Regions from separate parts of the Pantoea phytostimulans genome, predicted to be linked through region 3. Evidence: predicted binding sites of a transcription regulator. Region 3 holds the regulator's gene; each other region holds the start of a gene.
The links. Region 3 encodes CRP, which controls carbon source genes, mostly activating them, when cyclic AMP is high. Its sites were predicted from a motif close to ATGTGANNNNNNTCACAT; they were not measured.
Positions count from the first base shown of each region.

Region 1: ACF2G4_RS15985 (YjcB family protein) is a predicted target of CRP. The motif match lies at 4,106-4,123, and genes of this name have one in related genera.
Region 2: ACF2G4_RS08795 (YfcZ/YiiS family protein) is a predicted target of CRP. The motif match lies at 3,865-3,882, and genes of this name have one in related genera.

Region 1 is NZ_CP173698.1:3,416,420-3,424,227, reverse strand. Features, by position in the region: gene ACF2G4_RS16010 (Na+/H+ antiporter) at 1-381, opposite strand, end outside; gene ACF2G4_RS16005 (NCS2 family permease) at 532-1,881, opposite strand; gene ACF2G4_RS16000 (glutathione S-transferase) at 2,232-2,897, opposite strand; gene soxR (redox-sensitive transcriptional activator SoxR) at 2,938-3,423, opposite strand; gene soxS (superoxide response transcriptional regulator SoxS) at 3,524-3,949, shown strand; gene ACF2G4_RS15985 (YjcB family protein) at 4,231-4,512, shown strand; gene ACF2G4_RS15980 (ATP-grasp fold amidoligase family protein) at 4,567-5,517, opposite strand; gene ACF2G4_RS15975 (polysaccharide biosynthesis C-terminal domain-containing protein) at 5,526-6,782, opposite strand; gene ACF2G4_RS15970 (transposase) at 7,310-7,705, shown strand.
Region 2 is NZ_CP173698.1:1,900,992-1,908,799, reverse strand. Features, by position in the region: gene ACF2G4_RS08815 (cytochrome c-type biogenesis protein) at 1-220, shown strand, start outside; gene ccmI (c-type cytochrome biogenesis protein CcmI) at 217-1,428, shown strand; gene mlaA (phospholipid-binding lipoprotein MlaA) at 1,464-2,231, shown strand; gene fadL (long-chain fatty acid transporter FadL) at 2,333-3,616, opposite strand; gene ACF2G4_RS08795 (YfcZ/YiiS family protein) at 3,975-4,271, shown strand; gene fadI (acetyl-CoA C-acyltransferase FadI) at 4,436-5,746, shown strand; gene fadJ (fatty acid oxidation complex subunit alpha FadJ) at 5,746-7,808, shown strand, end outside.
Region 3 is NZ_CP173698.1:2,702,580-2,710,387, forward strand. Features, by position in the region: gene tauB (taurine ABC transporter ATP-binding subunit) at 1-11, opposite strand, end outside; gene tauA (taurine ABC transporter substrate-binding protein) at 33-1,013, opposite strand; gene ACF2G4_RS12695 (LacI family DNA-binding transcriptional regulator) at 1,281-2,261, shown strand; gene ACF2G4_RS12700 (LysE family translocator) at 2,263-2,865, opposite strand; gene ACF2G4_RS12705 (hydrolase) at 2,925-3,941, shown strand; gene ACF2G4_RS12710 (YheU family protein) at 3,945-4,163, shown strand; gene ACF2G4_RS12715 (phosphoribulokinase) at 4,225-5,094, shown strand; gene ACF2G4_RS12720 (OsmC family protein) at 5,249-5,653, opposite strand; gene crp (cAMP-activated global transcriptional regulator CRP) at 5,956-6,588, shown strand; gene ACF2G4_RS12730 (YccS/YhfK family putative transporter) at 6,646-7,808, shown strand, end outside.

The sequences.
Region 1 (7,808 bases), 710 kb from region 3:
ATCGGTTGGTGACAGCACCGCCGCCAACGCGAAGGCGGGAATCAGTGGAATGCCGGGAACCAGCCAGTAAATCAGGTAGCCAATTCCCACCACGGTAATCAGAACCAGCACCAACGCTAATCCAATAATTTCTCGACCGTGATGCAGGAACTCGCTAATCGGTGTTTTCCATCCATCAGCAAACAGCAGCGGCGGAATGAACAGCACTAAAAACAGTTCTGGATCGAAGTCAACATGCAGGCCAAACGTTGGCCAGGCAAGCAGCGCACCGGCCGCGATCTGCACTAATGGCAGCGGTATTTGAAAAGGGAGAATGCGAGCAGCAACGCCAGAAAGCGAGACCACCAGCGTCATAATGAGAATAGTAAAAAAGATTTCCATGCTTTCCTTAAGCGCCTTAAAGTCTCTCAAGCAATGTCGTAAGCGCTAAAGTGTAAAACAAACCCAAGGTTGCTGGGATTACTACACGTGCGACAAGGGGTAAAAAAAGAGAATAATCTCGGACGCGCCCCTGCGCGCCCACTTCTACAGTCAGATCGCCCAGCCACCAGCGTAAAAAGCCACCAAGGCTACCGCAATCACCACGGTTCCTGTATTCAATTTACGCCATTCGCCAGCAAAAATGCGTCCGACTACCAGCGCAGCAAAACCGAGCATGATGCCGGTGACGATGTTGCAGGTCAGCACAATAATGACTGCCGTCAGCAGGCCAGACATCGCATCGACAAAATCAGTAAAGTCGATTTTGGCGACGTTACTCAGCATCAGCAGGCCAACGTACATCAGCGCAGGCGCTGTGGCATACGCCGGGACTAAGTATGCCAGCGGCGACATAAACAGAATCACCATGAACAGCAAACCTACCACAATTGCCGTCAGACCGGTTTTACCGCCTGCAGCCGTGCCCGCCGCAGACTCAATATAAACCGCCGCTGGCGATGCGCCGACTAAGCCAGCAAACAGACTGCTGACCGAGTCGGTGGTTAAAGCGCGACCGCCGTTGATGATCTGCCCGTCTTTATCGAGCAGATTCGCCTGGCCAGCCACTGCGCGGATGGTGCCGGTGGCATCAAATACCGCTGTCATCACCAACGCTAACACGCTAGGTAACACGACTGGCTGCAAGGCGCCCATGATATCGAGGCTAAACACCAGCGATTGACCGTTGGCATCAGCCAGGCTCGGCAGCGCAAACAAACCTTGATAACTTACCGCGGGATCGAAAATGAGCCCTAATACCGAAATGGCAATAATGGTCAGCAAAATGCCGCCCGGCACCTTACGCTTTTCAAGACCAATAATCGCACCCAATCCCAACAGTGACATCATGACCGGGAAAGAGTTGAAATGACCCAGCGCTACCGGCAAACCCGGAGCCGGGTTTTTTACCACTAAACCTACGCCATCCGCCGCGATCAGCAGCAAAAACAGCCCGATGCCGACGCCGGTACCGTGCGCAACGCCCATCGGGAGATTGCGCAAAATCCATGAACGGATACCGGTCACGGAAATCAGCGTAAACAATACGCCCATCAGGAATACCGCACCGAGCGCGACCGGCACGCTGATTTGCTGCCCCAGCACCAGACTAAAGGCGGTAAAGGCGGTTAACGAAATGGCGCAGCCAATCGCCATCGGCAGGTTAGCCCACAAGCCCATAATGATGGAGCCAAAGCTGGCAACCAGACAGGTCGCGACGAACACAGCGGTTGGCGAGAAGCCCGCTTTGCCCAGCATACCTGGCACGACAATCACCGAATAAACCATGGCTAAAAACGTGGTTAGCCCCGCCAGAATTTCCTGGCGAACGCTGCTGCCACGAACAGAAATTGAGAACCAGGCGTCCAGTTTTCCACTGGCCGGTCGTGATTCGTTTGACATAATTGAGCCTCAAAGAGTTTTTGTTGTGTAGATCGCTCTGCGACCGCCGCCCTGAAATCCCTGGGTAAGTTGTTTGCGCCAAACAGCGTCAAACAGAAGGCAAACGTTTACCTTGCCGCAGATAAGTGACCCTTCAAAGATGGGCAAATAAAAAGGCAAACGATTATCCGGCGTTTGCTGGCACATTTTCAACTGCTTGATGGTCATTAATCAGGATAAAGATTTCACTGGATCGCGTATGACGTAGACTTGCTCTGTTGCGTAACACGCGTTTCGCTTTGAAGTTGCAGGATTTTATGAAGAGGATAAGAGGTTGCGCAACGGCAAGCATTACGCAACAAAAAAAGGATTCAGCCTTGCAGGTTAATGTCGCCGCCCTGCTGAATGGCGCGTTGCCAGGCGGCGCGCTGTTTCACCGTTTCCAGCCACTTTTGCGTCGCGGGCATCTGCTGCAAACCGGCACGCTGATTCAGTGCCAAAAGCGGGAAACTCATTTGAATATCCGCGATGCTGAAACGCTTGCCTGCAAACCACGGATGCGCGACGAGATGGTTTTCAATCATTTGCATGTGCGGCTTCAGCTGTTTATCAAGAAAGGCTTTTTGTACGCCTTTACCAAACATGCCGCCAATCGGCCGCAATAGCCAAGGCACCGGCGCTTGCCCGAGTCGAGCAAAAATCAATTTCATTACCAGCAATGGCATCAATGAACCTTCGGCATAGTGCAGCCAGTAACGAGATTGCAGCGCCTCTTCCTCATCAGTGAGTTTCAGTCGATATTCGGCATCATATTTATTTTCGAGATATTCGAGGATGGCACCCGATTCGGCAACCACGCGATTTTCGTCAGTAATGATTGGCGATTTACCCAAAGGGTGAATTTTTTTCAGCGCCTCAGGCGCAAGCATGGTGGATTCGCGCTGATAGCGTTTGATCTGATAAGGCATTTCCAGCTCTTCGAGCAGCCATAACACGCGATGCGAGCGCGAATGCTCAAGATGGTGAACGGTGATCATCGTGATTCCCTGTTAGGTGATTATCAGCCAAGTATAGACATCACTCCCGCCCTGACAGTTTGTCATCCTGCTCGGGATCAAGCAGTACCGCCCCCGAACCTTGCTCTCCCAACCGATCGCCTGGATTGCGTAGTGGGCAGTCACGCATCGAAAGACAACCGCAGCCGATGCAACCATCCAGATCGTTGCGTAAGCGGGTCAATGTTTCGATACGTTTATCCAGTTCCTCACGCCAGTGTTGCGTCAGTGCATCCCATTCGTGGGTCGACATACGTTTATTAGCAGGGATATGTTCGAGACTGTCGCTCACCGTCGCCAGAGGAATACCAATGCGCTGGGCAATCTTGATTATCGCCACACGTCGCAGCACGTCTCGGCTATAACGGCGCTGGTTGCCGCCGTTGCGTGTGCTGAAGATAAGCCCTTTGTTTTCATAAAAATGCAGCGCAGAAACAGCAACGCCGCTGCGTCGTGCGACTTCGCCCGGCGTCAAAACCGGTTTTGGGTAGTTGCGATCTTTTTTCATTTGGACCTTTACCTCAAGTTAACTTGAGGAATTATACTCGCTTCCCATCAGAACAACGAATTCCTATACCGCATTGAATTATCACCAGAAGGATGAGGCTATGATGCAAGAAGAGATCATTCACTCCCTGACACACTGGATTGACCAAAATCTGGACAAGAGTTTGTCTATTGATGAAGTCGCAGCAAAATCAGGTTATTCGAAATGGCATCTGCAGCGTATGTTCCGTACCGTGACGAAACAAACGCTGGGTGGATATATTCGTGAACGTCGCCTGACCTTAGCGGCTGAAGCGTTGAGCCTGACGCAACGTCCCGTATTTGATATCGCGATGCAATATGGCTACGACTCACAGCAAACTTTTTCACGCGTATTCCGTCGTCAGTTTTCACAAACGCCAACCGCTTATCGCCACACCATGCGTCGTCAGGCCATTCAGCGCCCTCGCCTGCTGAGCTTTGATTGCAGCGAAAGCATGGCCAGCTTTACCCAACGAACCACGGGCGAATGCTGTCCCGTTAGCTAAATTTGATTTCGCCTTCAGTGCGCCCCAAGCGGGCGCGCCTTCTTAATTGTTTTTCCTCACCTTTTCTTCCCCGCCACTTTCTGCTCAAACTTCAATCAAATTTTTTGTACCATACCAGTTGCAAATTTTGTTCAAAATATAAAATCGAGTGATATAATGTGAGCCAAGTCACATTATGACCTTGGGTTGACGACGGAAAAGCACGACCTGACACGCTTTTTCGCCGCCGGTGATGTCCGCAGATTGTCAGGAATAATCACTGATCTATTGAGGTTGAGCCGATGGCTACGTTAACCACCAGTCTTATCGTTATGCGTTGGGAATTACTTAGCGCCGTTATGATGTTTTTTGCCAGCACCTTGAAAACCAAACTTCGTCAGGATAGCCATCACGTTATGGCATTCATGTGTGGCGGCATCGGTTTGGGCATGACCTGCTGGTTTGTCACCGGTTTAATGGGCATTACACTCACTATGGAGAGTGTGCACAATTTCATGTCCATCTCTAAGGATGTGTTTATCCAGGTGATGAGCCAAGCGCCTGCTGAATGGCCAATGCCTTAAAATTTTCCAATAAAAAACCCCGCTAAGCGGGGTTTTTTATATTGCTGTGTATTCTTAAATTTTCTTCAACATGGCAGGGATATTAACATCCTGCACTGTGACGCCCGGTCTCTGCGTTCCGCGACGATCTTGAATCCACATGTCTCCCATCATTTGATTGAGTCCACGATCTAACCCTGTCACCAAACCTGCGCCTGGTGTAAACGTCAATTCACCAAAATAAATACGCTCTTCATGGATATACCAGTCAACACGCACATAGTCGAAATCACTGGCCAGCTTTTTGCTCATATCGAGCGCATGTTGCAGTGACGGCATGATGTTAGTGACATCCAGCCCGGTATCACGGATCTTGTGAAACGCCTCATTAAGGTTATTCACATAGAAATTCATGGATAACAGCGGCTGACAACGGTTGTAGATGACTTGCAGCACATATTCAAACTTGCCATCACGCTTGTTGAACATATGAAACTTGTAATCAATCGGCGCACTTTTTCCATCACCGATGTATTGCTCCACCAAAATACGGGGCTTGATGTAGCGATAATGGATTTCACGCGCTTCATTAGCAAAATCCGTTTTCAGCCAGCGATAGCAATCATGGATGATTTGCTGCTTACGCAACGCGTCCGGTTCTTCCAACAGAATTTCTACCATGTTAGACGCGTGGTTCGGTTTAATCACCGTTCCTTTCCAACAAGGCAAACTATTCAGCGTGGTCGGATCGGTGGTTTCGTGTACCAACGGGATCAGGTATTCGTTGCCAATCTTCTCGGCAATGAATTCGCGCACGCTAAACTTATCTGACAAGCGACCATAATTTTGGTAATCGCCGTAGATAAATTTGCGGTACAGCACCTTTTCGTTAAACACTTTAGGCTGACGAAGATTGGGCAGTTTTCTGAACTTATGGAAGTAGTAGATGCGATCCTGATAGGACCAAGGCATCTTCTTGATGAAATACTGCACACTTCTTCTGAGTTCTTCTTTCAACTTGAGCATATCGGACCTCATTTGTAGGTTTTGTAATTGAGTGAGGAAACTTGAATCTTTTGAATGACGCCGTTTTTGAAGAAGTAATTCATTACGGTAAGGGACAACAGTTCTGAAAGGAAAACGCTCCACGCGGCCCCCATGACGCCGTAGTCCTGGATTAGCCACCAGGAAAGCGGCACACTGATGACCATCAAACAAATGATTTTCCTCAGCAAATAGTTAAACCCACCTTCTTTTACCATGTAGCGATACGCTACAGTCCCCATTGCCGAAAAGCTGGTTGCAATCGACAGCAACGTAATGAGGCTTCCTGATTGTGTGTATTCTTTACCGTATAAAGCGATGATGATCTGCTCACCGAACAACGCAATGATCAGCAACATCAACAATGAAACACCCACGACATACCCGTGTAGCCGTGCAGCTAATTTTATCGCTGCATCGCCGCGCTCCCTGAAGATCTCGCTAAAGCAGGAAGTAATCAGCGCGACGGGGATAAAAATCCACGAAGCGGCAATTGTGTTGGCGGCAGCGAACAAGCCAAGATCACGTGCTGAAACAATCCCTGCCAGAAACATCTGCGCCGTTCTAACCTGCACAGAAATAAAGATGCTGGAGATGGCTAACGGCAAGCCGGCGTACATTAAGTAACGCAAATAAGCAGCGCGCTTTTCACGCGGCGGCATGAGATCCTGGTGTTCGCGATAAAAGTTGTAGCGTTTGATGAAATACGGCACCAACGTCACCGCCACAATAGAAAGCGTGAGCCACAGTGGATTCAGACGCTGCCAGGCAATGATGAAACTGATAGTAAAACTCAGCACCATGCCAATGGCGTTAGCGATGGTATTTAACCGTGAGGCAAGCCGCGCATTGTTATAAACGCTGAACGTGTCTTGAGTGACAAAAACCGATGCCACGAATGAGGCCAGTGCAAATGCCAGGAAATTTTCCTGCATGTTGTACCAGACCCAAATCAGCACAGGTATTGAGGTGAGCAACAATAAAACCATTCGCATGGTGCGCGCGATCGTCATCAGGCGTAAGCCTTTTGACGCATTTTTACTCACACGTTTAAAAAGAATGGTTTCGGTGCCAAATATTGCAATGGTTTGCACCATGGCAAATAAAGAGGTTGAGAAGGCCATTTGACCAAACACCGTTGGGCCAAACGATTTAGCCACGTAAGAAGTCACAAATATGACGCCAAACACAGAGATGAGCTTCTCAGACATCATCCAGGCGGCATTAGACATTACGCTCAATTTCATCGACTCTTCCTTAATATTACTGACCTACAACCTCTTCGGTACAACATCCCTGTAACGAATTAATAAGCGCTCAGTGGGCCTGGCGAAAATTAAAGGCTTCAAACCAAACTGGTCCGAAAAAATGAGAATCAAAGTACGATTCAGAGAATGAATTCAGGATTATTCTTATTATATTTGGCGCGAATAACTTGAGATGGAAACGATTTCAAGCTGAAATGAGCGCAGTTTTGTAGAGTCATAACCTGCGTATTAATCAAGGCGGTTATGCTAAATATCCAATGTACGTAGAATTTTTTCGTATTTAGGATGTGAAGAATCTATATCAAAAACCCTTCTCCAGGAAGGCGTCCTAACCCGATCAGAATAAAATAAGATTTATCCCATGATGATATTTATTCTAAATATCTTAATTTAACCTTCGCAATTCAATTCGAGCACTTTAATACTGCATTAATAGAAAAATTACAGTGCCAGGATTTATTAAAGTCATTCTCATCCATTAATCGATAAGAAAGGTAAGCGCATTTATGAGAAAGTCACGATATAGCGAAGATCAAATCACAAATGCCATTAAAGCTTCTGAATCAGGTGTAAAAGTCAGGGAGATTTGTGAGGAGCTTGGCATCTCCGAAGCAACCTTTTATAGCTGGAAGAAGAAGTTTTCTGGGCTATCTTCGGAAGAAGGTAGAAAAATCAAAGAGCTGGAAGAGAAATTGCAAAATCTTTCCCGCGAACTGCAAACGCTGAATTCAGATAAGGAGATGCTCCAGAGCGTATTGAAGAACTTCTTTACGACCAATGAAAAACGTCAAGCAGTCAACTTCTTACAAGATACCTTTGACATCGGGACGCGCCGTAGCTGCCGCTTACTGGATATTAGCCGCAGTGTTTATCATTACCCGTCAGGGACTGAAAACCGTTAATTCCAATGCTACCGCTTTTCCTGGACTTAAAGCTGAGATTTGTTCTTACCAGAAGAGATGAAGATCATTTAACAGGACATTTGTAGCTACTCTTTCCGCACCA
Region 2 (7,808 bases), 800 kb from region 3:
TTACATGGTGGCGCGTTACGGTAACTTTGTGACCTATGAGCCGCCGGTCACGCCTTCAACCCTTATTCTGTGGGTGGGGCCCGCACTGTTTGTGGTGCTGGGCGGATTAATGATTATTCTGCGCAGTCGCCAGCGCAATTCGCGCAGCGAAAGCGAACTGGACGAAAGCGAACAGCAGCGTCTTGACGCGATTTTGAAGTCAGACAGGAAGCCGCAATGAGTGCATTTTGGATCACCCTTTTACTGTTATTGCTGGCGGCGTGCGCGCTGTTTATCGGTGCCGGTTGGCGACAACGTCTGGCCAGTGATGGCGAACGCAATCAGCTGAACAAAGATTTTTACCAGCAGCGACTGGATGAGTTGGCGCAGGATGAAGCCCAAGGTGTAGTGGCCGAACGGCCAGTAATGGAGCGCGAGCTGCAACAAACGCTGTTGACCGATATTCCAGATAACGATGCCGCACAGGCTCATAGCAGCAGCCGCTGGGTACTTTTACCGGGCGTGATAGTGCTGATTGCCGTGTCGCTGGGCACTTATCTGAAAACGGGTGGGCTGGCGCAGACAAGTGGATGGATGCAGGTAAAGCAAGCGTATCCCGCACTGCGCGCACGCGTCATGGATCCGCAAGCTCAGCCGCTTAGCATGGAGGAGCTGGCGCAACTGCAGCTAGGGCTGCGCAGTGCGTTGCAATCTGAACCTAATAATATGAATGATTGGGCCATGCTGGGCCGTCTCGGCATGGTGCTGAATAATGCCACCACCGCCAGCCAGGCTTTTGAGCATGCTTTACAGCTCGCGCCTAATAATATCGATTTGAAACAAGACTATGCTGAGGTATTAACCCGCTCCAGCGATCCACAGGATAACCGTCAGGCGGGTTTAATTCTGCGCGATCTGCTTAAAGACGATCACAGTAATGTGCGTACGTTAAGCCTGCTGGCGTTTAATGCGTTTGAGCAGCAGCAATATGTTCAGGCGATTGGTGCCTGGCAAACTATGCTGAAATTGATACCGGCTGACGATCATCGTCGTACCATGATCGAACGCAGCATTGAACAAGCAAAAACGGACGCAGGACAGCAAAATATCCAACTGGCACTGACAGTTACTCTCTCTCCGCAGGCAGAAAAAATGTTACCGCAGGGCGGAGTCATGTATATTTCTGTTTCTGACGGTGTTTCACCGGTGCCTGTGGCCGTTAAGCGTATGCCGCTAAGCCACTTCCCGTTATCGCTGACGCTGGATGACAGCAACGCTATGATGCCAGATCGCCTGCTTTCGGCGCAGCATCAGGTGCAAGTTCGAGTGCGTATTTCCCGCGATGGCAGTGCCAATCCGCAGTCAGGTGATTGGTTTGGTCTGAGCGAGAAAACACCTTGGGACGGTCATCAGAACATGGCTGTGGAGATTAATCAGCAGCAGCCCTGAAGCGATACATTTTTCATCCGCACAGGGAGATAAAAATGGTTTACCGCCTGACCAGTTTGGTTTTGGCCAGTGTACTTCTGGTGGGTTGTGCCAGTTCAAAGCCGGATAACAACGATGAGCCTGCGCAGCGCAGCGATCCGTTTGAAGGCTTTAACCGCACGATGTTTAACTTTAATTACAACGTGCTGGATCCTTACGTCTTACGCCCTGTTGCGGTTGCCTGGCGTGATTATGTGCCGGTGCCTGCGCGTACTGGATTAAGTAATTTCCTCGGTAACCTGGAAGAACCGGCTAGCATGGTCAACGCCATTTTGGTCGGCGAACCGCGCGATGCAGGCATTCACTTTACCCGCTTCTTTCTGAACAGCGTGTTAGGTTTGGGTGGATTCATTGACGTAGCGGGCAAGGCGAACCCGGCGTTGGCGCGTGAAGAGCCTCACCGTTTCGGGACGACATTGGGTCGTTACGGCGTAGGTTATGGCCCGTATGTTGAGTTACCCGCTTACGGCAGCTTCACTATCCGTCAGGATGGTGGTGACTATGTTGATACGCTTTATCCGCTGCTGGGTTGGCTAACCTGGCCAATGTCGATCGGTAAGTGGACGCTGGAAGGTATTGAGACGCGCGCGCAGTTGCTGGATTCCGATGCGATTCTCAAGCAGCAAAACGATCCTTATGCCTTTATTCGTAACGCTTATTTCCAGCGCCACGATTTCCTGGCAAACGGTGGCAAGCTGAAACCGCAAGAGAACCCAAATGCAGCAGCGATTCAAGACGATTTAGGTGACATTGATTCGCAATAGGTTTATTCGCACGCGATGAATTGACCGTAAACGGTATTAAACAAAAAGGCGACTTCATTGAGTCGCCTTTTTTGATCGCTTCTTTTGGATGAATAAAGGTATCAGAACTTATAGTTAAAGTTCGCACCATACAGCCAGGCTTTACCTGAAGAATTAAAGGTATATGGCCCTTCTTTAACCGTGACGTGTTGGCCGTGCATGTAGGAAATACCGACGTCAACCGAGGCATCTTCATTAAACGCGTAAGAAGTACCCGCGCTCAGCCACAGGCGATCTTGATCGGGGATGGAGATAGAACGCTTATCAGCCGGAACCGGGCTGTCATCAAAGGCGATACCGGTACGGAACGTCCAGTTCTCATCGTAGGTATAGGTTGTACCTAAAGCCAGGCGGTAGGCATCGCGGAAGCTCTCATCTTTATAAAAGAGGGTTTGACCGTTAGAGCCAGTGGCTTTCAACTCCTGGAATTGACTCCAGCTGGTATACGCCAGGCTGTAATGCACCGCCCACTGTGGCGCCACTTTATGCCAGCCCGAAAGCTCCCACATTTCAGGCAAATTCAAGGTTAACGCACCCGGAATCGTAGAGCCGCCTGTTGCGTAAGGCAGACCTAAATTACGCGCCTGATTCACAGCGTTGACGTAGGTTGGCAAGTCACTTTTGTAATCGCCATCAAAGTCGATTTTAACTTCTGAACGGTAGGTAAAGCCGAAGCGGTTATTTTGATCCACTTCATACAAAATACCGGCATTCCAGCCGTAACCCCATTCATCACCTTTCAGATGAGCAATTTGCGTATTTGCCGGCACGCCCAGCGCCGGGCCAGATTCACCGGCATAGCGTTCAATTTTCGCTTTGGCATAAACCGCATCAAAACCCACACCGAAGCTGAAGTGTTCATTTAAACGATACGCTGTACTGAGATTGAAATTGCCGGTCAACAAGTCCGTTTTACCGCCGTAAGCGCCTGCGGTGTAACCGTCATTGAATTCGGTCGCCAATCCATAATTGGAGGTTGCGGATGCGCCAATCCACCATTGATCGTTAATGGGTTGTACGTAATGAATATTCGGCACCCATTGATTAGGGGCAATATTATTCGCATCCAGGCTGCGTCCGCTTTGACTGGTACCGCTGATGTTTACATCAGGTGCTATATAGACTGCGCCAATTGAAAAAGCGGGGCGATCCATAAGTGCCATAGTGGCCGGATTACGGCTGGCTGATGCGGCGGTATCACCCATTGCGCCTTCGCCAGAATATGCGCGTCCTAAACCAATAGAAGAAAACTCATTTAATTGAAATCCAGCTGCGTAAACGTGTGAAGAGACGAGTGCTACTGCAGCCGCCACGGCTGACTTTGCAAACAGGTTTTTATGGTTCATGACCACAACCTCATGTGAATTATTATTTAACGCTGTAAATTCGCGTAACAAGGGTCGGCGGATTCCAGGGTCTGACATAAAACGCACTTATCAGACCAGTGCGGCAAGTATAGGTCTGACCTGTGTGTATGTTGCAATATTGTTTTTGAAATATTTCCAAATTGATCGATGGAATTTCGATCTACTTAACAAAACCAGAAATAACAGACGCAGCATAATCTCTCAAATTTGTTTTGGATCAAATTTTATTGTGATATTCGTCACTTAGCGAGACTGTCATGGCGCAAAGTATACCGAAGGCGTAAAATTTTGGGCGTAAAATCACGCAACTCGACGAATTAATCGTCAGGAGAAAACGATGACTGATGCCATTAAAAAATGTAGCGCAACCGAAACCGCAGCCTGCTGTTGTGTCGATGTCGGCACCGTCATGGATAACAGTGATTGCACCGCAACTTGGTCAGAATGGTTTTCGCAACGAGCTGATGCTGACAAAAAATTACAATATCTCAGCGATAAAGCACGTCAAATTGAATCAGAACCTTGTGACATTAATGCCCGTTTCACAGAAGAAGCAGGCGGCATAAAACTTGATATTGATTTTACTTTCTCCTGCCAGGCCGAAACCATGATTTTTCAACTCGGTTTGCGCTAATCCTCTCCAACGCCGCAACCTGTGCGGCGTTTTTCATTTTCGTGTTTCCCTTCGCAAATTTATCCTTTCCGTATTGGCGGCAGAACCGCTTGTGGTTAACACTGATGAGCAGGTCAGACCTCTTTTGGCAATGATGCCTCGGTCCCGATTCACAGGTGAAAACAATGAGTAAAGCGCAGTCATTGCTGACGCGTGATGGTGAGCGCATCGCCATAACCCACGGATTACGCACGCCTTTCTTACGCCAGGCCAGCGGCTTTCATGGCATTCCCGCTGTAGAATTAGGCCGCATGCTGATAAGCGAACTGATGGCGCGTAGCGAATTGCCGGTTGAAGTGATTGAGCAACTGGTGTTTGGCCAAGTGGTACAAATGCCGGAGGCGCCTAACATCGCCCGTGAAATCGTTCTTAGCAGCGGCTTAAGTGTTCATACCGATGCTTACAGTGTCAGCCGTGCTTGCGCGACCAGTTTTCAGGCAGTCGCTAACGTTACGGAAAGTTTGCTGGCGGGCACGATTTCGGCGGGCATTGCTGGCGGCGCAGATTCCTCGTCAGTGTTGCCAATTGGCGTGAGTAAAACCCTGGCGCGGGCGCTGGTGGATATGAACAAAGCGCGCAGCTTCTCGCAAAAATTGCAGATTCTGCGTCGCTTGCGTCCGCGTGATTTACTGCCAGTACCGCCTGCGGTAGCGGAATTTTCAACTGGGCTACGCATGGGTGACACAGCAGAGCAAATGGCAAAAAGCCATGGCATTACGCGTGAAGCACAAGATGCGCTAGCACTGAGATCGCATCAGCGCGCTGCAAAAGCCTGGCAATCAGGCGTGCTGAATCAAGAAGTGATGGCCGCTTTTGTGCCGCCGTGGAAAGCGCCGATTGATCAAGACAACACGGTGCGGATGGATGCCAAAGCAGAAGATTATGCACGTTTGCGTCCCGTCTTTGATCGTCAGCATGGCACAGTGACTGCGGCCAACAGTACGCCGCTTACCGATGGCGCTGCTGCGGTGGTTTTGATGCGAGAAGGGCGTGCGCGTGAGCTCTCGCTTAAACCGCTGGGCTATCTGCGCAGCTACGCGTTTACTGCCATTGATGTCTGGCAAGATATGTTACTCGGCCCAGCTTATGCTTCACCGCTGGCGCTGGATCGCGCCGGTATTACTCTGAATGATTTGACCCTGATAGATATGCACGAAGCCTTTGCCGCACAAACCTTAAGTAATTTGCAGATGTTCCGCGATGAGCGTTTCGCCCGTGACGTACTTAATCGTCCTCACGCCTTAGGCGAGGTCAATGAAGAACATTTCAACGTGCTCGGGGGGTCTATCGCGTATGGGCATCCTTTCGCTGCCACCGGCGCACGCATGATCACCCAAACCTTGCAGGAACTGCGGCGACGCGGTGGCGGCTTAGGCTTAGTGACCGCCTGTGCTGCGGGCGGATTAGGGGCGGCTATGGTTTTGGAGGTCGAATAATGGAACAGAACGCTTTTCATTTGCAGATGCGCCTCGACCACGTTGGCATTATCACTATCGATGTGCCTGGCGAAAAGATGAATACCCTAAAGGCAGAATTCGCTGCGCAGATAGCGGCCATTATTGGTGAGGCACGCCGCAATAAACAATTGGCAGGCTTGGTGCTGATCTCGGGTAAGTCAGACAACTTTATTGCGGGTGCAGACATTAGCATGATTGATCGCTGCCAGACGGCGCAGGAAGCCGAAGCGCTGGCGCGACAAGGCCAGGAAGTGATGGCATCCATCGCGGCGCTGCCTTTTCCTGTGGTGGCGGCGATTCATGGCGCGTGCCTGGGCGGCGGTCTTGAACTGGCGTTGGCCTGCGATGCGCGCATCTGTTCACTGGATGATAAAACCCGGCTGGGGCTGCCAGAAGTGCAGCTGGGTTTACTTCCCGGCTCAGGCGGAACACAGCGTCTGCCGCGTTTGATCGGCGTGCAACAGGCGCTGCCGCTGATGCTGACCGGTAAAACGTTGCGCGCTAAGCAAGCGCGTAAGCTTGGCGTGGTTGATGATGTTGTGCCGCAGGCGATCCTACTCGAAACCGCGATTGCACGTGTGAAGCAAGGCAAGAGCAATCACCGCATTTTGCCGATGCGCGATCGTTTGTTACAAGGGCCGCTTGCCCGCCAGGCGCTGTTTGCGCTAGCAAAACGCCAAACCGAAAGCAAAACGCACGGCAATTATCCTGCAGCAAAACGGATTATCGATGTCGTGCGAATCGGGCTGGAGCAGGGCAGCCGCGCCGGTCATGACGCTGAAGCGCAGGCTTTTAGCGAACTGGCAATGAGTCCCCAATCTGCGGCTCTGCGTAGCCTGTTTTTCGCGTCGACAGCGTTGAAAAAAGAGCGTGGCGGAGAGGCTGAAGCGCGGGTCATTCAGCGTGTTGGCGTATTAGGTGGCGGCTTGATGGGCGGCGGCATTGCAAGCGTCAGCGCTATCAACGCGGGTTTGCCGGTGCGTATCAAAGATATCAATCTTGCTGGCGTTAATCATGCCCTGCAAACCAGTTGGGAGCTGTTGAGCAACAAGGTAAAACGCCGCCATCTCAGCGCAGCGCAGCGCGATCAGCAGATGGCGCGTATTACCGGCGGCACCGATTATCAGGGCTTTTCGCAGCGTGATTTGGTGATCGAAGCAGTTTTCGAAGATCTGGCTTTAAAACAGCAAATGGTCAGCGAAGTTGAAGAGCATTGTCTGCCGCACACTATTTTTGCGTCAAACACGTCATCATTACCGATTGCTCATATTGCGGCTAACGCGCAGCGTCCCGAGAACGTTATCGGCCTGCACTATTTTAGCCCGGTGGACAAAATGCCGTTGGTTGAAGTGATTCCGCACGCAGCGACGTCTGAATACACGCTGGCCAGCACCGTGGCGCTGGCGCGCAAGCAAGGCAAAACTGCCATTGTGGTGGCCGATAAACCGGGTTTTTACGTTAACCGTATTTTAGCGCCCTATATAAATGAAGCGATGCGTTGCCTGCTTGAAGGTGAGCCGATTGATCATATTGATCGTGCGTTGGTGAAATTCGGTTTCCCCGTTGGGCCGATCCAGCTACTGGATGAAGTAGGCATCGATGTTGGCAGTAAAATCATCCCGATTTTGCAGCAGGCTTATGGCGAGCGTTTTGCGGCACCCGATGCTTTTGACGTTGTGTTAAAAGAGGGACGAAAAGGGCGCAAAAACGGCAAAGGTTTCTATTTATATGGCACGGATCGCAGACAGAAAAAGCCCGACACGTCGATCTATACCTTGTTGAAGGTAAAAGCGGCGGCAAAACTCGATGAAACACAGATCGCTGAACGCTGCGTAATGATGATGCTGAACGAAGCGGTGCGTTGTCTGGATGAACAGGTGATTCGCCTGCCACGCGATGGCGATATTGGTGCAGTATTTGGGATTGGATTTCCGCCGTTTTTGGGAGGGCCGTTTCGCTATCTCGACCAGCTTGGCGCAGCACACGTCCTGAACACATTAAACCGCCTTAAGCAACAATATGGCGAGCGATTTACCCCGTG
Region 3 (7,808 bases):
ATGCGTAGCATAGTGACTCCTTACAAGGTGACTTAGGGTTTAGCTAACGGCGCAACAAAACGCGTGGTGACGAAGCTGCTGTAGTCACTCTCCGCCTGCGGCACGCGGCCCTGCTCTTTCAGGAACTGCGCGGTATCGACAATCGCCTTGTTAACCGGCTTGCCTAACTGCTCAACCTGCTGCTGTGCTGTGAGGTAAGTGTTGCCTTTCACCAATCCCGCAACTTGCGCTTCCGGCACGCCGCTCAGACGAGACAGCTTGCTCAGGTTGTCTGGCTGTTTCAGCCATTCATCGGGGTTATCGATGTAAGGTTTCTGTGCTGCCAATGCACTACGGGCGAAAGCCGTTACGATATCGGGATGCTGTTCGGCGAAGTCTTTGCGTACCACCCAAACGTCGAGGGTTGGCGCGCCCCAGCTGCCCACTTGTGAAGAATCTGTCAGCACCTTGCCCTCTTTCTCCAGCTGGTTAACGGCGGGAGCCCAGACGTAAGCGCCATCAATATCACCACGCTGCCAGGCGGCAATAATGGCGGGCGGTTGAAGGTTAACAAGCTGAACCTGCGAAGGCTTGATGCCCCAATGCTTAAGTGCGGCCAACAAGCTGTAATGCGTCGTTGAAATGAAAGGAACAGCGATGCGTTTACCGATCAGGTCTTTCGGGCTGGTAATGCTTTTTTTCACCACGAACGCTTCTGAATTTCCAAGCTGAGAGGCCAGCAGGAATGCTTCTATGGGTAACTGCTGCGTCGCCGCAACTGCTAGCGGGCTAGAACCGATATTACCGATTTGTACGTCACCCGAAGCGAGTGCACGCAACACGCCTGCACCACTGTCGAATTTGCGCCAGTCAACCGTTGCGCCGCTCTCTTTCGCAAACGTATTGTCCGCCTGCGCAACTTTGGCTGGTTCCGCTGAAGTCTGGTACGCCACTGTGACGTTTACCGCTGCCGCCTGGAAAGTCAGCAGCGCCAATGCCGCCGCTAAAATTGACAATCGTCCTTTTACTACCATGATGCTGCACCCCGATGTTTTTATGATGCAGGCAGTTTCACTGAGACGTTTAATTTCATGAAGGAATTAAAAATTATCCCTAATAGAAATAAGTTCTTAGATCAAAATCCGCAAAACTCATGCACTGGATGCAATTAGAAAAGCAGTCAAGACTGCAGTTGATAACGTTAAGAAAGCGTAAAGGCGGAAATAGGTTATGCGCTCACATTCGGGTTGTGATATTGGTATATCCTCTTTTTTGCTGGCGAATGAAGGGCTTTGTGTTCGATGTCGATAGAGAAAGTTGCTCAGTTGGCTGGCGTATCCAAAGCCACCGTTTCAAGGGTTCTGAACCAACATCCCGGCGTTAAACCGGCTACCCGCCAAAAGGTCTTATCAGCTATTTCCGCCAGCGCTTATCAGCCAAATTTGTTAGCGCGCCAACTGCGTACGTCACAAAGCCATATGTTAATGGTGTTAATTTCTGACATCACTAATCCCTTCTGTTCACGGGTAGTTCAGGGGATTGAAGCTGAGGCTGAAATCCACGGTTATCATATTTTGCTCTGTCATTCGGCTTCACAGCTGCAGCGCGAAGCGGCCTATCTGGCCTTGCTGACCGGGAAAGTAGTGGATGGCGTGATTACTATGGATGCGGCGGCAGGTTTACAAGATCTCAACACCATCATCGGCAATGCGCCTTGGGTGCAGTGTTCGGAATTCGATCCGCTGATTCAGGCTTCTTCTGTCACCATCGATCATCTTGGTGCCGCACGTGACACCGTGCATTATCTGGCAGGCAAAGGACGTAAACGCATCGGGCTGGTAAACGGCGATATGCGCTATCTCTACTCACATCATCGTGAAAAAGGGTATCGCCAGGCGATTGAAGAACTGGGTTTGGATTGGATGGGCGTGGCCTATGCCGAAAATATCTCCTGCGAAGCGGGTAGCAAAGCGTTACGCGAACTGATGACGAAGCCGGAACCACCGGATGCGGTGTTTGCCGTTTCTGACGTATTAGCGGTTGGCGTGATTCATACCGCGCTGGAAGCCGGGTTTCGGATACCCGAAGATTTAGCCGTTGTGGGCTTTGACGGTATTCCTTTTACCAGCAGCCTGAATCCGCCGTTGACCACTATCGAACAGCCGATGTATCAGCTCGGCGCGCGCAGCGTGCAGCTGCTGCTGGAAAAAATTCGCCATCCACGTGCGCCGATTATTCGGGAAGTGTTGCCCTGGAAGCGCGTTGAACGCGCTTCCAGTTAACTCAATGCCAGATCAACAGCACGCAGGCTGCGGTTAATGCGCCCATTGCCACGTTGAAAATTGTCCAAGCCCGGCGGCTGCGAAGGATGCGGCCAATCATCGCGCCAAACCCCATCCAGATTACCCCTGACAGCAAATTCACAATGAACATGCCAAGGCTAATTGCCATCACGGAATGGCGGTACGCCTCGCCCGCCAGACTAAAGCTGGCTACCGCGCCCAACGCCATTAACCAGGCTTTGGGATTGATTAACTGTAATAATCCGCCCTGCCAAAATGGCATGGGTGCTGCGGGTGCATCATCGGTTTCCAGTTTTTCATAAGCTGCGGTCGCAATCTTCCATGCCAGCCACAATAGATAGAGGCTACCGGCAATCTTAAGGAATAAATGCAGTGAAGGATAAAGCACGATCAGGCCGCCCACACCGAACGCCACCATCAGTAACATGACCTGCATGCCGATCATGATGCCAATCATCAGCGGAATGGTGCGCATAAAGCCAAAATTGGCGCCCGAGGCGGTGAGTAACATATTATTAGGGCCTGGCGTGATCGCGGCGACCCAGAGAAAACCCAACATCGATAAAAAAAGGCTCAGTTCCATGAAAATCGGGTGCTCCTCACCCCATCAAGCAAAAAACCTATCGAAGCTAACAGTGTGATATGGAACAGACAAGCCTTTACGACATGAAATTTACTGGCAGTGCAGATGAACGTTTTAACGCACCCGCGGGCTTACGCAACCCGCATCTGCAAACCGTGCTGCCGCGCCTGCTCAGACGCCATGTAACGTTGCAGCCACACTGGCAGCGGCTCGATCTGCCGGATGGCGATTTTGTTGATCTGGCGTGGAGTGAAGATCCGCAGCAAGCGCAGCACAAGCCGCGCGTGGTTCTGTTTCATGGCCTTGAGGGGAGTTTTACCAGCCCTTATGTACATGGTTTGATGCAGATGTGTCAGGCGCGCGGTTGGCTGGCGGTGGTCATGCATTTTCGCGGTTGCAGTGGCGAGCCAAATCGCCTGAACCGTATTTATCACTCCGGTGAAACCGGCGACGCCAGCTTTTTCCTGCACTGGTTACGCGCGCGCTGGGGCCATGTTCCCACCGTGGCGGTTGGTTTCTCGCTTGGCGGTAATATGCTGGGCTGTCTGCTGGGTCAACAAGGCAACGAGGCCGCACTGGATGCAGGCGTAATCGTTTCGGCCCCACTGATGCTTGAGCCCTGTAGCCTCCGGCTGGAGCGAGGTTTCTCACGCTTCTATCAATATTACCTGCTCGCTCAACTCAAGAAAAACGCTGAACGCAAGCTGCTTGCCTGGCCGGAAACGCTGCCGGTGGATTTAACTCAATTGAAGGCGTTGCGCCGTTTACGTGATTTTGATGATGCGATCACCGCACGTGCCCACGGCTTTACGGATGCCAGCGACTATTATCGTCGTGCCAGTGCTTTGCCTTTATTAAAGGCGGTGCGTAAACCGCTGCTGATCATTCATGCCAAAGACGATCCGTTTATGAGCGATGAAGTGATACCGCGCAAAGAACAATTATCTGCCACTATTACTTATCAGCTGACGTCACATGGCGGCCATGTTGGTTTTGTCGGTGGTACGCTGCGTCAACCGCAACTGTGGCTGGAACAGCGCGTGCCGCAATGGATTTCCCCTTTTTTGGATTGCTAACCCGTGATTATTCCCTGGCAAGATGTTTCGCCCGAAACACTCGAAAATCTGATTGAAACCTTTGTCCTGCGAGAAGGTACCGACTACGGCGAGCATGAGCGCAGTCTGGAAGACAAAGTTGCTGATGTACGCCGCCAGCTTGAGCGTGGCGATGTTGTGCTGGTGTGGTCTGAACTGCATGAAACGGTAAATATCATGCCGCGCAATGAATTTCGCAGCTAATGCGCTAACGAGAAATTCATGCTAACAATGCTCTTCGCCCGACCTCACAGGGAGTTTTTTTATGTCTGCTCGGCATCCAATTATCGCGGTGACCGGCTCCAGCGGAGCCGGAACCACCACCACCAGCCTCGCCTTTCGTAAGATTTTTCAGCAGCTGGATCTGCACGCGGCAGAGCTTGAAGGCGACAGTTTTCACCGCTTTACCCGCCCGGAAATGGACATGGCGATCCGCAAAGCGCGCGATCTTGGACGTCATGTCAGCTATTTCGGTCCCGAAGCCAATGACTTCGGCCTGCTAGAACACTCTTTTATCGAATACGGTAAAAGTGGTCAGGGTGAGTCGCGCAAATATCTGCATACCTATGATGAAGCGGTGCCGTGGAATCAAGTGCCCGGCACGTTTACACCCTGGCAGCCGCTGCCGTCGAATACGGATATTTTATTTTACGAAGGCCTGCACGGCGGCGTTATGACAGCGCAACACAATGTGGCTGAAAACGTCGATTTACTGGTTGGCGTAGTGCCGATTGTGAATCTGGAATGGATTCAGAAGCTGGTGCGTGATACCAGCGAGCGCGGGCATTCACGTGAAGCGGTGATGGATTCAGTGGTGCGTTCAATGGAGGATTACATCAATTTCATTACCCCACAGTTTTCCCGCACGCATATTAACTTCCAGCGCGTTCCTACCGTAGACACGTCAAACCCGTTTGCCGCACGCACCATTCCGTCGCTGGATGAGAGCTTTGTGGTGATCCATTTTCAGGCGTTGGAAGATATCGATTTTCCTTATCTGCTGGCGATGCTACAGGGATCGTTCATTTCGCACATTAATACGCTGGTGGTGCCGGGCGGCAAGATGGGATTAGCGATGGAGTTGATTATGGGGCCATTGGTAAAACGATTAATGGAAGGTAAGCGGATTGAATAAATATCTACCCTAAATAATTCGAATCGCAGGAAGATGGCAACGAATGAATCCTGATGAGCTGATTAAAGTAGATGTTACCGGTGAATGCGGGCAGTCAACGCACCAGCAATTTGAAAAATGATGGATAGAGAGGCCGAGAGTCGGCCTCCAGCAATTACCGTTCTTTCACTTCATAGCTGTGGGTCATTTCTACCCCTTTACCCAACATGATCGCGACTGAGCAATACTTCTCAGCCGAAAGATCGACAGCACGTGCAACCGCTTTGTCAGCCAGCGCTTTGCCGCTGACAATAAAGTGCAAATTAATATGCGTAAAAATACGCGGCGCTTCTTCGCGACGTTCGGACGTCAGCTTCACCTCGCAATCCACTACATCATTGCGGCCTTTCTGCAAAATGGTGACCACATCAATCGCGCTGCAACCGCCCGCTGCCATCAACACCATTTCCATTGGGCTAGGGGCTTTATCGCCGGCGTTGCCGTCCATCAAAACCTGATGACCAGAAGAGGATTCACCAAGAAACGTTAGACCTTCAACCCATTTCACTCTTGCCTGCATGATTTAGCTCCCAGAATATGCTGATTTGCCGCCAGAGTACGCTTTCACCTGGTAAACAGCAATCCAGAGAAATCCGCACTTTGCTGAAGCGAGACAACACAAGACAGTCGGCAAAAGCTGTGCTACAAACAGAGCTGAAAATATTTTTCGTCACTCGATGACGGAGCCGGGAAGAATTAAGCGCACTGCGCCAAATGCAGCCCGAATAATTTCCAAAATGGAAAATGCTTTACGCTTTCATCGCCTGACAGGGAAACTGTCCCCTGTATTTTGGGCACGATTACAACAGAGGATAATAGCGAATGGTTCTCGGCAAACCGCAAACAGACCCTACACTCGAATGGTTCCTGTCCCATTGCCATATTCACAAATATCCATCCAAAAGTACGCTGATTCACCAAGGTGAAAAAGCTGAAACGCTTTACTACATCGTGAAAGGTTCCGTTGCGGTTCTGATCAAAGATGAAGAAGGCAAAGAGATGATTCTCTCCTATCTGAATCAAGGCGATTTTATCGGCGAGCTTGGCCTGTTTGAAGAAGGTCAGGAACGCAGCGCTTGGGTACGTGCGAAAACCGCGTGCGAAGTGGCGGAAATTTCTTACAAGAAATTCCGTCAGTTGATTCAGGTAAACCCGGATATTTTGATGCGACTGTCGTCGCAGATGGCGCGTCGCTTACAGGTAACGTCAGAAAAAGTGGGTAACCTCGCTTTCCTCGACGTGACTGGACGCATTGCACAAACACTGCTTAATCTGGCCAAACAGCCAGACGCCATGACGCATCCCGACGGCATGCAAATTAAAATTACTCGTCAGGAAATTGGCCAAATTGTTGGTTGTTCACGTGAAACCGTGGGCCGTATTTTGAAGATGCTGGAGGATCAGAACCTGATCTCAGCACACGGCAAAACCATCGTCGTTTACGGCACCCGCTAATTCCTGTCACTCCCGGCGTGATGGCAACATCACGCCGTTATTATTTGCGCTGAGCTGATGTGGCGTCGAATCATTTATCATCCTGAGATCAATTATGCCCTGCGGCAAACGCTGGTCCTTTGCGTGCCCGTTGCGCTCGGCTGGCTGTTTGGCGATCTGCAAAAAGGTCTGCTGTTCTCATTGGTTCCCGCTTGCTGCAATATTGCTGGCCTTGATACGCCCCACAAGCGCTTCTTCAAACGCCTGATCGTTGGCGGCGGCCTGTTTGCACTTGGCAGCTTTCTTATTCAGTGGCTCACGCTGAAAGGCATTCCCCTGCCCGCGATTCTGTTTGTCGTGCCGCTTTTGCTGGGTGTAACGGGTGAGATCAGTCCACTTCACGGGCGTTTACTGCCCGGCGCGCTGATCGCCTCTATCTTCACCTTAAGCCTGATGGGGCACATGCCTGTCTGGGTTCCGCCGCTGCTCTACATTGGCGGTACGCTGTGGTATGGCCTGTTTAACTGGTTCTGGTTTTGGTTGTGGAAAGAGCAACCAATGCGTGAAAGCCTGAGTCTGGTCTATCGCGAGCTGGCAAATTATTGCGACGCGAAATACACCTTGCTGACACAACTCACCGATCCTGAAAAGGCGCTGCCACCTCTGCTGGCGCGTCAGCAAAAAGCAGTGGATTTGATTAATATCTGCTATCAGCAGATGCATATGCTGTCTGCCAACGGTGATGAAACCCATAAACGCCTGAAGCGGGCTTTTCAAGTTGCGTTGGATTTACAGGAGCATATTTCGGTCAGTCTGCATCAGCCGGAAGAAGTGCAAAAGCTGGTTGAGCAAAGCCATGCCGAAGCGGTGATCCGCTGGAACGCTAAAACCATTTCTGCACGGCTGCGCGTCTTAGCTGACAATATCCTTTATCACCAGCTTCCCGATCGTTTCTCAATGGATAAGCAGCTGGGCGCACTGGAAAAAATTACGCGCCAGCATCCCGATAACCCGGTCGGCAATTTTTGTCTTTACCATTTCAACCGCATCGCCCGCGTGTTACGTACGCAAAAGCCGCTCTATCAACGTGACTTAATGGCCGATCGCCAACGTCGCCTCCCGCTTCTGTCTGCGTTGCGTAGCTACCTAAGATTCAGATCCGCCGCACTGCGCACCGCCGGACGGTTTTCTGTGATGCTAATGTTTGGCAGCGCGTTGGCGATGTTTTTCAATATCCCCAA